DNA from 2 places in the Paenibacillus sp. R-74696 genome. Region 1 is predicted to be linked to the other one. Evidence: riboswitches for the same ligand, from Rfam matches in the RefSeq annotation. Region 1 holds a riboswitch; the other holds the start of a gene.
What was found. A riboswitch is a leader RNA that binds a small molecule or an ion and turns the genes downstream of it on or off. The one in region 1 is predicted to bind cobalamin.

Region 1 (7,733 bases):
TAGAGGAAAGCTGCAGGGTACGGCAGCTATTGCCGTGCGGCTCTTCGTCAAGACGATGCATCGATACAAGGGGCTTTCGAATGGGCTAATGGCAAGAGGATTTACGAATGAGATCCGCCTTGCTCCTGCTGTAAAGCGGACGGTTCGCCTCCGATATTGGGCGGAAGCTGGGCTAGGCATAATCATTTTACTGGCAGCAGAGCTATGGCTTCGGTATGGAGGTGAATAAGCTGGCAGGCAACGATCAGACATCAACCATTATGGAAATGAACAGCGTAAGCTATGCATATCCCGGAACGGACAAGGCCGCTTTAAACGGGCTTGAGCTGCGCATTCCAGCAAGCAAGAAGGTAGCGCTGTGCGGGCATAATGGCTCGGGCAAGTCGACACTTTTTTTGCAGCTTATTGGCATTAATCGTCCGCAATCCGGTTATGTCAGCTGGCGCGGCGATCCGCTTTCTTATAAGCCCAGAGAGCTTGCCAGCTTGAGACGGCGCGTTGGTCTTGTTTTTCAGGACCCGGAGCATCAGCTCATCTTAAATACCGCTTATGAGGATATTTCTTATGGGCTGCGCAATGCGGGGCTTCATGAAGAGGAAATTAACAGGCGTACGGGGCGTATCATCCAGCAGCTGAACTTGCAGGAACTGGCGCATAAGCCGCTGCATCATCTCAGCCTGGGGCAAAAGAAGCGAGTCGCTCTTGCCGGCGTGCTGGCGCTGGAGCCGGAGCTGGTACTGCTTGATGAGCCGGCTGCTTATCTCGATCCGATATCGGAGCAGCGGCTGATGGCTGAGCTGGACCGCATTCATGCGAGCGGCATAACTCCGGTTATGGCCACGCATGACATGAATATGGCCTATGCTTGGGCGGACTGGATTTTTATTATGAATGAGGGCCGCTGTATATTGGAGGGTACGCCGGAGACGGTATTTCGCGAAGGCGAGCGTCTCAGAAGCCTTGGACTCACGCTGCCAATGGTGCTGGAAGCATGGGAGGCACTGCCGTCCAAGCTGAGGGGAACACAGCCGCCGCCGCGCACGCTCGAACAATTTAAAGCGGCTGTAAAATCTTTTGTTGTATAAAAACACGAAAGTGTGTATAGTTATACATGTTGCTTGAAATAGTAGGAAAGGATATGATTTTTCCATCCTTTCTCTATATTTCTCGGACTGAAACGAGCTGCGCCGCCAAAGAACGCGACAACCGTTTTACCTTGTATAAATAAAGATTGACCAACTAAATAGCGAGGAATAAGGTGCTCTTGCGTAACGTCTTGAGCTTAAAAGGGAAGTCCGGTGCAACACCGGCGCGGTCCCGCCACTGTAACAGCGGAGTTCTGCACAATAAAGCCACTGGCATGATGCCGGGAAGGCGAGCGCAGCGATGATGATGCTGGAGCCAGGAGACCTGCCTTATTCTATACACTGCATTACCTACGGGAGATAGGGAGGTGTTAAAGATGGCAGCCATCGTTTGTTGAAACGAGGGGCGTCTTTACCCACATTTCTGTACAGGGTAGGACGTCCCTTTTTGTATTTAATCGTTTCTGGCTGGCAGCAAATCGGATGTATAGGGAAAGGCCGCCGCGAAGAAATTCGCTCGCAACGCCATAAGCATATATCTGAGTTTGTTGATGAAATAACAAAGAATTATAACTTCCATCCACTAGGGTGAATAATGAAAAACAGGAGGCAATAAAAATGAGTCAAGTAAAAAGCAGCAGTTTGGGATATCCGCGTATCGGTGAAAACAGAGAATGGAAAAAAGCGCTGGAGGCGTTCTGGAGCGGCAAGCTTGCGGAAGCGGATTTCTTGAAACAGCTGGAGACGATTCGTCTAAACCATCTGCAATTGCAAAAACAGGCCGGAATTGATCTCATTCCGGTAAATGATTTTTCGTATTATGACCATATCCTTGATACAGCTGCTATGTTTGGCGTCGTGCCTGAGCGCTTTGGTTACACAGGCGGCCCTGTATCGGTAACGACCTATTACGCCATGGCGAGAGGCAATAAAACGGCGTCGGCATCCGAGATGACGAAATGGTTCAATACGAACTATCACTACATTGTTCCTGAGCTGAAGGGCATTACGCCGGCTCTGACCGAGAACCGTCCATTGATCGCTTACCGCGAGGCAAAGGAAAAGCTGGGCATCGAAGGCAAACCAGTCATTGTTGGACCTTATACATTCCTCAAGCTTTCTAAAGGTTATGCCGCTTCTGAGCTTGCTACGGTTGCTGCCCAGTATGTGCCGCTGTATGCACAGGTGCTGCGCGAGCTGGAGCAAGAAGGCGTACAGTGGGTACAAATTGACGAGCCTTCGCTCGTAACAGATGTTTCTGATGCAGATTTGGCGCTTGTTCAAAGCATTTATGCACAGCTTCATGAAGCTGCACCTAAGCTCAATTTGCTGCTGCAAACGTATTTCGAATCGGTTCAGCATTATGCTGCAATCGCGGCTTTGCCTGTACAGGGCTTAGGCCTGGACTTCACAGCTGGCGCTGAAAAGAACCTGCAGCAGCTTGAGTCGATCGGCTTCCCGCAGGATAAAGTGCTGGGTGCAGGCGTTATTGATGGCCGCAACATTTGGCGGGCGGATCTTCAGGAGCGCAAAGCGCTGCTTGCCCGCATTGCTAAAGTCGTGCCAAACGACCGCCTAATTGTAAGCTCCTCTTGCAGCCTGCTGCATGTACCTGTATCGGCGGCTCTTGAAACGGCACTGCCAGCAGAGCTTGCAGGCGCACTGGCCTATGCCAATGAGAAGCTGGAGGAAATTTCCGTTCTTGCAACTGCGCTGAATGAAGGAGAAGCAGCGGTAAAAGAGGCGTTTGATCGCAATGCAGCCGCTTTGGCTGCACTTGCCGCATCGCCGTCCCGTGGCCGTGCAAGCGTTCATGCCGCTGTAGCGAGCATCAATGCACAGCCGTCGGAGCGCAAAGCGGTATTTGCAGAGCGTCAAGTGAGCCAGAAGGAACGCTGGCAGCTGCCATTCCTGCCGACAACAACAATCGGCAGCTTCCCGCAAACGGCGGAAGTACGCCAAGCAAGGCAGCAATGGCGCCGTGGTGATTTGGGCGAGGAGCAGTACCGCGTATTCATTAAGGAGCAGATTCAGCATTGGATCAAGCTGCAGGAAGAGATCGGCCTTGATGTGCTCGTTCATGGGGAATTTGAGCGTACGGATATGGTTGAGTTTTTTGGAGAGAAGCTGGAAGGCTTTGCTTTCACGAAAAATGGCTGGGTGCAATCCTATGGCTCACGCTGCGTAAAACCACCAGTCATTTACGGCGATGTGCAGTTCAGCAAGCCGATGACTGTCGAAGAAACCGTTTATGCCCAGTCGCTGACTTCTAAGCCGGTGAAAGGCATGCTGACAGGCCCGATTACGATTTTGAACTGGTCGTTTGTCCGCAGTGATTTGACTCGTGAGCAGGTTGCTTACCAAATCGCACTTGCCCTGGCAGAAGAAGTGAAGGCGCTGGAGGAAGCAGGCATTGAAATGATTCAGGTGGATGAGCCAGCCCTTCGTGAAGGCTTGCCGCTTAAACGTGAAGATTGGGAGCAATATTTGAACTGGGCGGTGCTTTCCTTCCGCTTGTCCACTTCTGACGTTAAGGATACGACGCAAATTCACACGCATATGTGCTATTGTGAATTCCATGACATTATTGATTCCATTCGCGCGCTCGATGCCGATGTTATCTCCATTGAAACATCCCGCAGCCACGGCGAGCTGATTCACAGCTTCGAGGAGCACACGTATGAGCTGGGTATTGGCCTTGGCGTATACGACATTCACAGCCCGCGCGTGCCGGAAGTAGAGGAAATGACATCGATGATCAAACGCGCCCTGAACGTGCTTGAGCCAGAATTGTTCTGGATTAACCCGGACTGCGGACTTAAGACTCGTGGTGTAGATGAGACAGTAGCATCGCTGCGCAACATGATCCAAGCGACCGAGCAAGTACGGGAGCAGCTGGCTAAGTAATGAAGTAATTGTAATGATCAGGACGATTCGTATCGTTGTTCATAGGGTATGAATATTAAAAAAGCTCCGCTTGCGCTGATTGGCGCATGCGGAGCTTTTGCTTTATTTGAAGCGGGGATGGTCAAAGCCGGGGGAGCGGGGACATGGCAGGCAGGAAAACAGGCCAATATAGACAGGTAATGCAATTCTGCCTGCTGCAGCCGCCCGCCTAAATGGTCTCTGCCGCGGGATTCATCAGGCAATAGCCAATGCCCCATACCGTCTGAATCAAGGAGGCAGATTCGGGGTGGACGCGGTTCAGCTTTTCTCTGATCCGCTTTACATGGGTATCAATCGTCCGGTAATCGCCGAGCGATTGATAGCCCCAAATTCGCCGCATTAAATCCTCGCGGGAAATGGGCTGATTGATGTTGGCTGCCATAAACCTGAGCAGCTCATATTCGCGGAACGTCAGCTTTACCTTGCTGTTTCCGGCAATCACTTGCCTCGAATCATAATCGAACACGAGTCCTGGCAGCGTAAGATCAGGTGTCTGCTTGCGCTGCAAGGCGCGATAAGCAAACTCCGAGGTGCGGCGAATGATCGCCTTAATGCGGTACATCAGCTCGCGCGGGCTGAATGGCTTAACGACATAATCGTCGGAGCCCGCTTGGAAGCCGTCGAGCCGGTCATCCTCTTCGCCACAGGCGGAAAGCATAATGACGGGTGTCGATTTTTTCTTCTTGAGCTCGCGGCAAAATTCAAGCCCGTCCATCCCCGGCATATTACGGTCCAGCAAAATCATTGAATAATTGTATTGCATTGCCTTAAACAAGCCGTTGATGCCGTCGGAGGCTTCTTCGACGATCCAGCCTTCTTTTTTCAAAAATAACTTGAGCAGCTTGCGGATATGCTCCTCATCATCAACAATCAGAATGCTATATGGTTGCTGAAATGCCATGGCTCAACACCTCATCTTTATGTTTAAATTCATTACTGATAACAATTATCATTATCATTGCATGCGACCCCCATTGTTGTCAACTAAAAAACCTCCGTTTCTTGCCACATTAGCCGAAGGGTAGTCGCGAAAAAGACACAATTGCCTATGAGTGCGGATACAGTACGGCTGCTGCTCCCAATCGTCGTCAGGCTGTCCTCTTTCGAGCAGACGGGGAGCAGAGTATAATGGTGAAATGCAGGCTATGGATGAAGGAGAGAGCTAGGTGGCCCCCTTATTAACATTGAATAACGTATCAAAATATAGAAAACATCCCGAATGGATTTTTGAAGGGATTACAGCACAGGTGCAGGCTGGGGAGCGTATTGCGCTGCTGGGCACATCCGGTCAGGGCAAAAGCACGCTGCTGCGAATCGTGTCGCTGCTTGGTGAGCTGGATGCGGGAACGCTATTGCTGAAAGGACGGACAAGCAGCGAGTGGAAGCCCGAGGAGTGGCGGCGCATCGTGTGTTACGTTGCTCAGACGCCGGTCATGCTGCCGGGATCGGTCGAGCACAACTTGCGAGCGGTAAGCGAGCTGCAAGGGAAGCCGTTTGATGAAGCGCTGGCGAGGCGCTGTATGGAAGGCATTGGCCTTGGGCATATCGAATGGAGCAAAGAGGCGGAAAGCTTGTCTGGCGGGGAAAAACAAAGGACAGCCCTTGCGCGGGCATTAGTGCTCCGTTCCCCGCTGCTGCTGCTGGATGAGACGACTTCATCGCTTGATCCGAAGAGCAAGCGGCAGGTAGAGCAGTTTCTAAGCGAATGGTGCTCGAAGGAAGGCACGGCATTCATCTGGATTACTCATCATCTAGAGCAGGCACGGCAAATAAGCGGGCGTATCTGGTTTATGGCGGAAGGCAGGCTGCTGGAGCAAAGCGCAACGGAAGCTTTTTTCAGAAATCCCGGGTCGGAGCAGGCGCGCAGCTTTTTAGATAGTCAGCATGCGCCGGAGCAGGGGGAAGAGCCGCATGAATAATATTGCGCTCGCCTGCACGCTGGTATTTGTCGCCATTACGACATTTATTTCAATGAAGCAAAAGCTCGGCCTGGAGAAGGAGATTATTACAGGTACGCTTCGCTCCGCTGTGCAGCTGCTGTTTATCGGTTTTTTGCTGCATTTTATTTTTGAGACGAATCATCCGATTTTTATTGTGCTCATTATTATTTCAATGATTACGGTTGCGTCATGGAATGCCGGCTCCCGCGCCATACCGGTTAAGGGCATCCGGCTGCGCATAGCGCTTACATTGGCAGGCACGGAGGCGGTAACGCTCGCCTTGCTGCTCTCGCTTCGCATTATTGAGGCTGAGCCAAGGTATATCATTCCGGTCAGTGGGATGATTATCGGCAGCTCTATGATCGTATGCGGCCTCTATTTAAACCATATGAAACGGGAGCTTGAAGCGTCGCGGGGAGAGATTGAGACGCTGCTGGCGCTTGGAGCGACGGCGAAGCAGGCGATTCGCCAAGCGGTGCGCCGGGCGGTGCGCTCCAGTCTCATTCCCACGCTGGACGGCATGAAGACGGTCGGACTCGTGCAGCTGCCAGGCATGATGACTGGGATGATCGTCGCCGGGGCAGACCCGATTGAGGCGGTCCGCTATCAAATATTGATTGTATTTGCGATGTCGGCTTCGTCGTCGCTGACGTCAATTGTGCTCAGCATGCTGACGATGCGGCTGTGGTTCGCTAAAGATAACGGCAGGCTGCTGTAAGCAGCTTGGAAGGTGTTTACTTAGAGGAGGGACGATGAAGTGGAAAGAAGGGGTATTTTTCAGGGGCAATTAATGCAGGCCGAGCAGTATCCGCGAGTGGTAGCCTATTATTTTAAGGAATGGAATGGCTTCGAAATGGCTTACCATCAGCATAGCGCTGTTGAAATTATGTATGTCATATCAGGCGATTGCACGGTAGAGCTGCCGAATAAATCCATCCCAATGGAAAAAGGGCATTTCATCGTCATCGACTCGATGGTCGCTCACCGTCTTCATGTTGCGGAGGGCACTGCATGCCGGATGCTCAATGTTGAATTTATTTTTAGCCATACCGGTGTGGGACTTCCTTCCCTTAAACGGCTGGCGGAGACAGATCGTGCGCTTGCGGCGCTGTTCGCCGTGCAGCACGATTATTTGCTGCTTTACGATCCGAGCGATGTGTATCAAATGTTGAAGGCACTCGTGCTGGAACTGGACGGCAAGCGGCGTGCGGAGCAGCTTCTCACTGCACTTCAACTGACGCAGCTGCTTGTTCAAATTGGCAGGCTTGCACAGGAGGCCTCCAGCCAGTCGCATGATGCATCGGAGTTTTATGTGGGCGAGAGCATCGCTTTTATTCAGCAAAATTATGACCGCGACATTCAGGTCAAGGATATTGCGGCGGCGGTAAGGCTGCATCCGGGGTATTTCCACCGCATATTTAAAGCGGGAACGGGCTGCTCGGTTATGGACTACGTCATGCGCTTTCGGATGGAGAAGGGGCGAATGCTGCTGGAGCAGACCGATATTCCGGTCAGCGATATTTGCCATTATGTCGGCGTGAACAGCAGCCAATATTTCAGTACCCTTTTCAAAAAATATACGAACGAAACGCCGCTGGCCTATCGCCGCGCGGTGCGTAAGGAAGTGGAGCGCTAGTCAATCGTTCAACTTATAAAGTTAGAATTTTATACAAAGAAGCAAAATAGAAGTTACAATTGTGCAAACGCCTCCACGCTGCCGGTGCTACAATTAGCGTATTGTTCACTACTATATTGCGAGCCA
Region 2 (7,733 bases), on a different contig from region 1:
TTTTCGCCGACGTCATTGACTACAAGGTGATGGTCGAAGCAAACGGGCAAATGTTGGAGGTGCACGACTATGGCGGATCGTACTCGATCCGGACCATTAAGTTGGACCGAGAGAACACAAACGGTAACCTGGTTGCCGTTCAGTATATCCCGGAAAACGGAACCGTCGTTTTTGTTCCGGCAAAGATGGAAACCGGTCCAGACGGCACTAACGAAGCGATTCTGAACGTGCCACATAACAGCTTGTACACAGTCGTAAATGTGCAAGCCCGAACGTTCGCCGATTTAACCAGACACTGGGCGAAAGCGGATGTGGAGCATCTGGCGTCCAAGCTGCTGGTGAACGGCGTGGCGGCCGACCGTTTTGACTCAGAAGGAACCATTACACGAGCAGAATTCTCAGCCTTGCTCGTTCGTGCGCTAGGGCTATCCGTGAAGGAGAGCGAGGGCGGTGATCGTTTTGCGGATGTCCCTGCATCCGCATGGTATGCATCTGCAGTAAATGCGGCAGTGGCTAGCGGGCTGGTTAGCGGCATCGGTGCCGGCCGTTTTGCGCCTAACGATCCAATTACCCGCGAGCAAATGGCCGTTGTGATTGCTGGCGCCTTAACCTTCACCAGCCATGGAACCAGTAGCGGTGGGCAAAAGGGAGGCCATCTGGATGCTTTCACGGATCGAGACTCCATTTCTTCATGGGCGCAAGCTGCGGTAGTCCGAGCATCGGAAGACGGCATTATAAAAGGAATGGAAGACGGACGCTTTGCCCCGAGGGAGAATGTAACGAGGGCGCAGGCAGCGGTTATACTGAAAAGGTTCCTGCAATATGTAAATTTTATCGATTAAATCAAGCAAAGAAATCAATTCAAAATGAATCGAAATACTCATTCATAGAATCATCTGTAAAACGATAGTGAAGGAGCTTGCCTCGTGGCAGCTCCTTTTTGTCGTACAAGTAACTGGCAGATAAGTGTGAAATATCGGTTGACAAGAAAATGGTCTAAATGAAATCCACGAAATCATCGGGCTGTTTTTGTCTCATTTGATCTTATAGCCCACATAAATGATGGACAAGCTTATTAATAAGACGAAATGCAACCGTTTGGACGCTTATGCCGTATAAATAGTGCTCTGTGCCATACAGGCGGAAAGGAAGAGATTAAACATGACCATTCGTTCAGGAAAAAGCATACTTTTAATCATTGGAATGTTATTATTAGGAGGATGCTCGTTATTCGAGGATGCCAAGCAGGCGGTCAATTCCGTATCGAGCTCGGCCGACTATGTGACGGGGGCGGCTTCGTACATGCAGACACTGACAAGCTTCAGCGAGCAGGCGACGCAGCTTGCGGAGCAAGCCGTAAACGATGCGAGTGCACGCGCCGATTATAAGGAGCAGCTGGTAGCTGTGCAGGACTCGATTAAGCAGTTTGGCGAGCTGCAAGCGCCGGATTTTGCCAAGGATGTCCATCAGACCGTGGTCGATTATAATTTGAAGCTGCAGGAAAGCATTGATGAGGTGCTGAAGCAGATCGAAGACGGCAAAGCATTGGTTGACGCAACGGAAATTCCAAATACGATTAACAAAATCAACGAGCTGTTAAATCAAGTAAATCAACTTCAGCAGCTGGTGTCGTAACGGTAAAGAGAGGAAGAATGAAAGATGAAAGTAAATATTTTGCATGCTAGCATGACGAACTCTAAGGAATCTGGTTTCGTGGGCAAGGTTCATTTTGAAGTAGAGGGCCAGACGAACCAATACGAAATTGCCCTTCACAGCCGCAAGGCGACTGAGTGGGGCTACGGTTTATTTTTTCTGAATGAATCGGGCAAGGAAGAAGATCTTTTAGCGGTCGAGGATGAGTTGGAAGAGGATGATGAGCTGTTTGATTCCCTCGTGAAAGCGGCTTGGGAAACACTGGAGAAGAAATAAACCTTTACGCGTATATGGCTGAAGCCGTCCTCTGACGGCAAAGCTGCCGTTTCGAGGATGCAATATAAGCCCATTTATAAGTGCAAAACTTATAAATTCTTATATTTTGAAAAATAGAGCTGGCGCCAGCCTGGACATGCAGTCCGTGCTTGCGCTGGCTCTATTTGCGTCTAGGCTGATGGCATAAACGCACTTGTCGATCATACAATCTAATGTTATCATTAAGATTACAATTTAATAGGAAGGGAATAAGTGTCAGCAGGCGTGCAAGGCGCCCAAGTTGACTTAATAGGGAAGTCGGTGAGAGACCGGCGCGGACCCGCCACTGTATGAAGCGACTGACGCTTCAAAGCCAGGAGACCTGCTTATTTCAACGACACTGTAAACCTACGTGGATATTAGGAAGGTGTTAGAGATTGGATGGCCCTTCGCTGTCTGCGTTTAACAAGGACATTGGTCTTTTCAAGCATTTCTAACACATAGCGTTAGAGGTGCTTTTTTTGTTGGATAGAAATTGTAAATTGCTACATAGAAGGAGTTGGGCATCAATGAGTGAAGCAGGCGTCGGCAAGCTGTTAATTATCGGATTCGGCCCAGGGAGCTTCGAGCATATTACGAAACGCGCCCGTGAAGCGATTCAGGAGAGCGATATAGTCATCGGCTATAACACGTATGTGGACTTGATTCGGGAGCTAATCAGCGATCAGGCGATTGTGCGGACAGGGATGACGGAGGAGGTCAGCCGGGCGCAGGAAGCGGTGCGCCAGGCGGAGAACGGCAAGAAGGTTGCCGTTATATCAAGCGGCGATGCGGGCGTGTACGGTATGGCAGGACTCGTGTATGAGGTGCTGATTGAGAAGGGCTGGAAGCGTAATGGCGGGGTAGAGGTTGAAGTCATTCCCGGCATTTCCGCCATTAACTCGACAGCGTCCCTGCTCGGCGCACCGATTATGCACGATGCTTGCACGATCAGCCTAAGCGATCATTTGACCCCTTGGGAGCTGATAGCGCGCAGAGTAGAAGCGGCTGGACAAGCGGATTTCGTCATTGCGCTTTATAACCCGCGCAGCGGCAGAAGAACACGGCAAATCGTGGAGACGCAGCGTATTTTGCTCAAATACCGTTCGCCAGATACGCCGGTTGGTATTGTGAAAAGCGCGTATCGCGACCGTGAGGATATTGTCGTGACGACGCTTGCCCGTATGCTTGATCATGATATCGGCATGCTGACAACGGTCGTTATTGGCAACTCCACAACCGTTAATTATGATGGGCTGATGATTACGCCGCGTGGCTATCAGCGCAAATATACGCTGGGTGAAGGCGCGCAGCCTTTGAAGCCTCACCAGCGTCTGCAAGAGAAGAATGAGCCGTGGGCACTTCATACGGCAGGAATGCCGGAGCTCTCAGGTGATGGAGACTATCCTGAGGATGAATATGATGCGACGGACCCTTTGGTGGAGCGGGAAGAGCCGCAAATGGCGGTGCCAGACCAGCCGAGAAATGAAAATGGGCAAGGCGGCGGCGTAGCCGTAGCCATAGCACCTCCAGTCGCACCCGTGAAGCCTGCTCCAGCTCCGGTTGATAAAGCTGCTTCATCGAAGGTGGAGTCAGCCGCGATGCCAGCTGTCTCGCCACTTCATTTGGCAATGGAAGCAGTACTGCTTAATGATCGCAGCAAGGGTATAGAGCCTAGTGCGGCATATGCGGAAGCTGCGAGCCCATTGCCTGTATTTACGCAGCAATCGGTTTTGGAGTTCGCCGTAAGCCCGGGTGTAGCGACGAAGAACTTTACTCCCCAGCAGCTGGTGGCACTGGCGCAGGCGGTTGGCGAGAAGGGCTCGATTGAATATACACCGCATCATCATCTGCTTGTGCGGATCCCGACGTCTGATCCTGACAGCGTTACGGCAAAGCTGCGTGCAGATGGCCTCAGTCTGGCGCCGATCGGTGATGTTTTGCAACTGAAGGCTTGCGATTTTTGCAATCTGGAGAAGGCGGAATCGGTGCCTTATGCCGATGAACTGCAAGAGAAGATCGGCGGCATGGCCATGCCGAAGGAGCTGCGTGTCGGGTTCAATGGCTGCGGCATGGCTTGTTATGGCGCAGTTAACGAGGATATCGGCATCGTGTATCGCCGTGGCAAATTTGATTTGTTCCTCGGCGGCAAAACCGTCGGCCGCAATGCGCATGCGGCGCAGCCGGTTGCCGAAGGCATTGCAGCCGATGAAATCGTGCCACTGATTGAACGCATTATTGCGCTGTATAAATCGGAAGGCCATCCGAATGAGCGCTTTCATAAATTTTTCAAACGGATGGGTCAAATAGAAGGCTATCGCTATCAAGAGCTGCCTGTTTTTCATATCGAAGACGCATTGTGCGGAGACTAGCGACAGCAAGGGAGATGAAGGAAGATGGATGCGGTTTTATTTGTAGGGCACGGAAGCCGGGATGAGAGAGGAAATGAAGAGGTGCGCGAGTTTGTCGCCTCTGTAGCGTCAACACTGAAAGCAGATTTGGTAGAGCTGTGCTTTCTGGAGTTTGTCACGCCGACGATGAAGCAGGGCTTTGATATTTGTGTATCAAAAGGGGCGACTCGGATCGCCGTTATTCCGATTACGTTATTTTCGGCAGGGCATGCAAAGCTTCATATGCCTGCGGCAATTGATGAGGCAAAGCTGCGTTACCCAGCTATAAATATTATTTATGGTCGGCCGATTGGCGTTCACGATCAAGTGCTGGAAATTCTGACCTCCCGCCTTGGCGAAGCCGCTGCGGCAGAGGAAAGCGAGCTTGCTGATACGGCTATTTTGATCGTCGGTCGGGGCAGCAGCGATGCCGATGCGAACAGCGAGCTATTTAAAATTTCCCGTTTGTTCTGGGAGCGCCTTAAAGTCAAATGGGTCGAAACTGCCTTTATTGGCGTAACGGCGCCTCTGATGGATGAAGGTGTAGAGCGCTGCCTCAAGCTGGGCGCGCGTAAAGTTATTATATTGCCGTACTTCCTGTTTACCGGCGTTTTAATTAAACGGATGGAAGCAGCGATGGAGCAATATACGGCTGCTTATCCGGATACGGAATTTGTGCTTGCGGAATATTTTGGCTTCCACCCGCTGCTTAAAGAGATATTGAAAGATCGCGCCGCAGAAGCGCTGCAGGACGAAGTGAAGATGAACTGCGATATGTGCCAGTTCCGCCTGCAGGCGATGAAAGATCATGACCATCATCACCACCATGAGCATCATGATCACGATCACGGTCATGATAATCATGATCATCATGACCATAATCATGAACACCATGCGCATGATCACGAGCATCATCATGAGGGCCATACGCATGAGCATAACCATGATCACGACCATGATCACCACGACCACGAGCACCTTGAAATTGGCGAGCCTGCTGCTAATGCCAAGGAAGATGCCCCGCAGAAAAATGATCCGTCCAAGGCAGCAACGCTTGTCGGGGAGGGTTAGGCCATGATTTTTATGCTATGTGGAACGAGCGATGCGAGGGAGCTCGCCGTACAAATTAAGGCACAGGGCTATAGCGTGCTGACTTCGGTCGTGACCGACAGTGCGGCAGGCAGCTTGAAGGAGGCCGGACTTGACGTGCGAGTGGGACGGCTAACCGCAGACGAAATGGCAGCTTACCTGAAGGAAAATCAGGTAAAGGCTGTCGTTGATGCCAGCCATCCCTTTGCTGAGGAGGCGCATCGCAATGCGATGGCTGCGGCTGAGCAAGCATCGGTGCCTTATATTCGCTATGAGCGCGAGAGCCTGACCTTTGACGGACAGCCGCTAATCCAGTATGCGGATGATTACGCCGAAGCAGCCGAAATGGCGGCTGCCAAAGGCGGCGTCGTGATGCTGACGACCGGCAGCAAAACGCTGCAGGTTTTTACCGAGCGCCTGCTAGGCTTGCCTAACGTGACGCTGATCGCCCGCATGCTGCCGCGTCTCGACAATATGGAGAAATGCGATGCGCTGGGACTGCCGCAAAAGCATATCGTTGCCATGCAGGGTCCATTTTCCAAAGCGCTCAATCGCGCCCTTTATGAGCAATTCGGCGTGACGCTGATGATTACGAAGGAGAGCGGCAAGGTTGGCTCTGTGGATGAGAAGCTGGAAGCGGCGCTTGAAATGGGTGTTGAGACGATTATTATTGGGCGTCCTAAGCTTGCCTATGGGCATGTTTTTTCGCGCTTTGACGAAATAAGTGATACATTAAAGGAAATGTTGAGTTAAATACACGTTGCATCATAATTGAAGGAGCTGAGCGAAAAACATGGATTTTTTGACCGATTTTAAACCGCTTACTGTACAACCGCAGGAAATTGAAGCACGCAGCTTTGAAATGATTACCGAGGAGCTAGGGGAGCACCCGTTCACAGATGAGCAATATTCTGTTGTACAGCGCGTTATTCATGCTTCCGCCGATTTTGAGCTGGGACGCAGCATGATGTTCCATAAGGATGCGGTACAGGCAGGCATTAAGGCAATCCTCGCAGGCAAGCCTGTAGTTGCCGATGTGCAAATGGTTCAGGTAGGAATCAGCAAGCCGCGCATTGAGAAGTTTGGCGGCGACGTGCGTGTATACATATCGGATGCAGATGTGATGGAGGAGGCGAAGCGCCTCAATACGACGCGGGCGATTATTTCCATTCGCAAAGCGATTCGTGAAGCGGACGGCGGTATTTATGCGATCGGAAACGCGCCTACAGCGCTGCTGGAGTTAATTAGACTGGTGAAAAATGGCGAAGCCAAACCAGGCCTTATCGTTGGCGTGCCCGTCGGCTTCGTATCGGCAGCAGAATCGAAGGAGGAGCTTGCCAAGCTGGACATTCCGTTTATTACGAATCTCGGACGAAAGGGCGGGAGCCCGGTTGCCGTGGCTGCGGTTAACGCGATTTCCCTGCTGGCAGAGCGCCAAGTGTAAAAAGCGTGGACAAGAAAGAGGATAAGCCGCTTCGCCATGGCTATACGACAGGCTCTTGTGCAACTGCTGCGACGAAAGCGGCGCTGACAGCGCTGATTTTGCGTGAGCAGCAGACCGAGTCGGAAATTGTGCTGCCGATTGGCGAGCGGGTCACTTTCACCATTGTAAGCTGTGAGCTGACTGGCGATGCCGCAAAAGCTGAAGTGATTAAGGATGGCGGCGACGATCCGGATGCTACGCATGGCGCAAGCATTTTTTCGGAGGTCAAATGGCATGACGGCGAAGGCGTTATACTTGATGGCGGCATTGGTGTTGGCCGGGTAACGAAGCCCGGTCTGCCCGTGGCGGTTGGCGAAGCTGCCATTAATCCGGTGCCGCGCCGCATGATTCACGAAGCGGTCGAAGAGGTGCTGCGCTCGTTCGAGCTGGAGGGGCGAGGCGTAAGCGTCGTCATTTCTGTGCCGGAAGGCGAGCGAATCGCGCTCAAAACGTTAAATGGTCGCCTTGGTATTCTAGGCGGCATTTCTATACTCGGAACGAGAGGCACCGTTGTGCCGTTCTCTACCGCAGCATACAAAGCGAGCGTCGCGCAAGCGATTAATGTCGCAGCCGTCAGCGGCTGCGACCATCTTGTTTTATCGACAGGTGGCCGTACGGAAAAGTTTGGGATGGAGCTGTATCCCGATTTGCCGGAGGAGGCTTTTATCGAGATGGGCGATTTTATCGGCTTTTCGCTGAAAATGGCCCGAAACAAGCAAATTCGCAAAGTAACGCTTGTCGGCATGATGGGCAAGTTTTCGAAGGTGGCGCAGGGCGTCATGATGGTGCATTCCAAAAGCGCGCCAGTCGACTTCGGCTTTCTC

Region 2: it holds a riboswitch for cobalamin, as region 1 does, so the genes downstream of both, cobJ (precorrin-3B C(17)-methyltransferase) here and metE (5-methyltetrahydropteroyltriglutamate--homocysteine S-methyltransferase) in region 1, are expected to answer to the same signal.

Annotation. Positions count from the first base shown of each region.
Region 1 is NZ_JBPULM010000046.1:128,736-136,468, reverse strand. Features, by position in the region: gene cbiQ (cobalt ECF transporter T component CbiQ) at 1-229, shown strand, start outside; gene ACSR9A_RS25160 (energy-coupling factor ABC transporter ATP-binding protein) at 216-1,085, shown strand; cobalamin riboswitch at 1,240-1,432, shown strand; gene metE (5-methyltetrahydropteroyltriglutamate--homocysteine S-methyltransferase) at 1,704-3,992, shown strand; gene ACSR9A_RS25150 (hypothetical protein) at 4,041-4,172, shown strand; gene ACSR9A_RS25145 (response regulator transcription factor) at 4,201-4,932, opposite strand; gene ACSR9A_RS25140 (ABC transporter ATP-binding protein) at 5,216-5,950, shown strand; gene ACSR9A_RS25135 (ABC transporter permease) at 5,943-6,689, shown strand; gene ACSR9A_RS25130 (AraC family transcriptional regulator) at 6,729-7,607, shown strand.
Region 2 is NZ_JBPULM010000045.1:68,974-76,706, reverse strand. Features, by position in the region: gene ACSR9A_RS20535 (leucine-rich repeat protein) at 1-842, shown strand, start outside; gene ACSR9A_RS20530 (DUF6376 family protein) at 1,162-1,635, shown strand; gene ACSR9A_RS20525 (hypothetical protein) at 1,660-1,929, shown strand; cobalamin riboswitch at 2,163-2,312, shown strand; gene cobJ (precorrin-3B C(17)-methyltransferase) at 2,478-4,319, shown strand; gene ACSR9A_RS20515 (sirohydrochlorin chelatase) at 4,344-5,408, shown strand; gene cobK (precorrin-6A reductase) at 5,412-6,179, shown strand; gene ACSR9A_RS20505 (precorrin-8X methylmutase) at 6,220-6,870, shown strand; gene ACSR9A_RS20500 (cobalt-precorrin-5B (C(1))-methyltransferase) at 6,876-7,733, shown strand, end outside.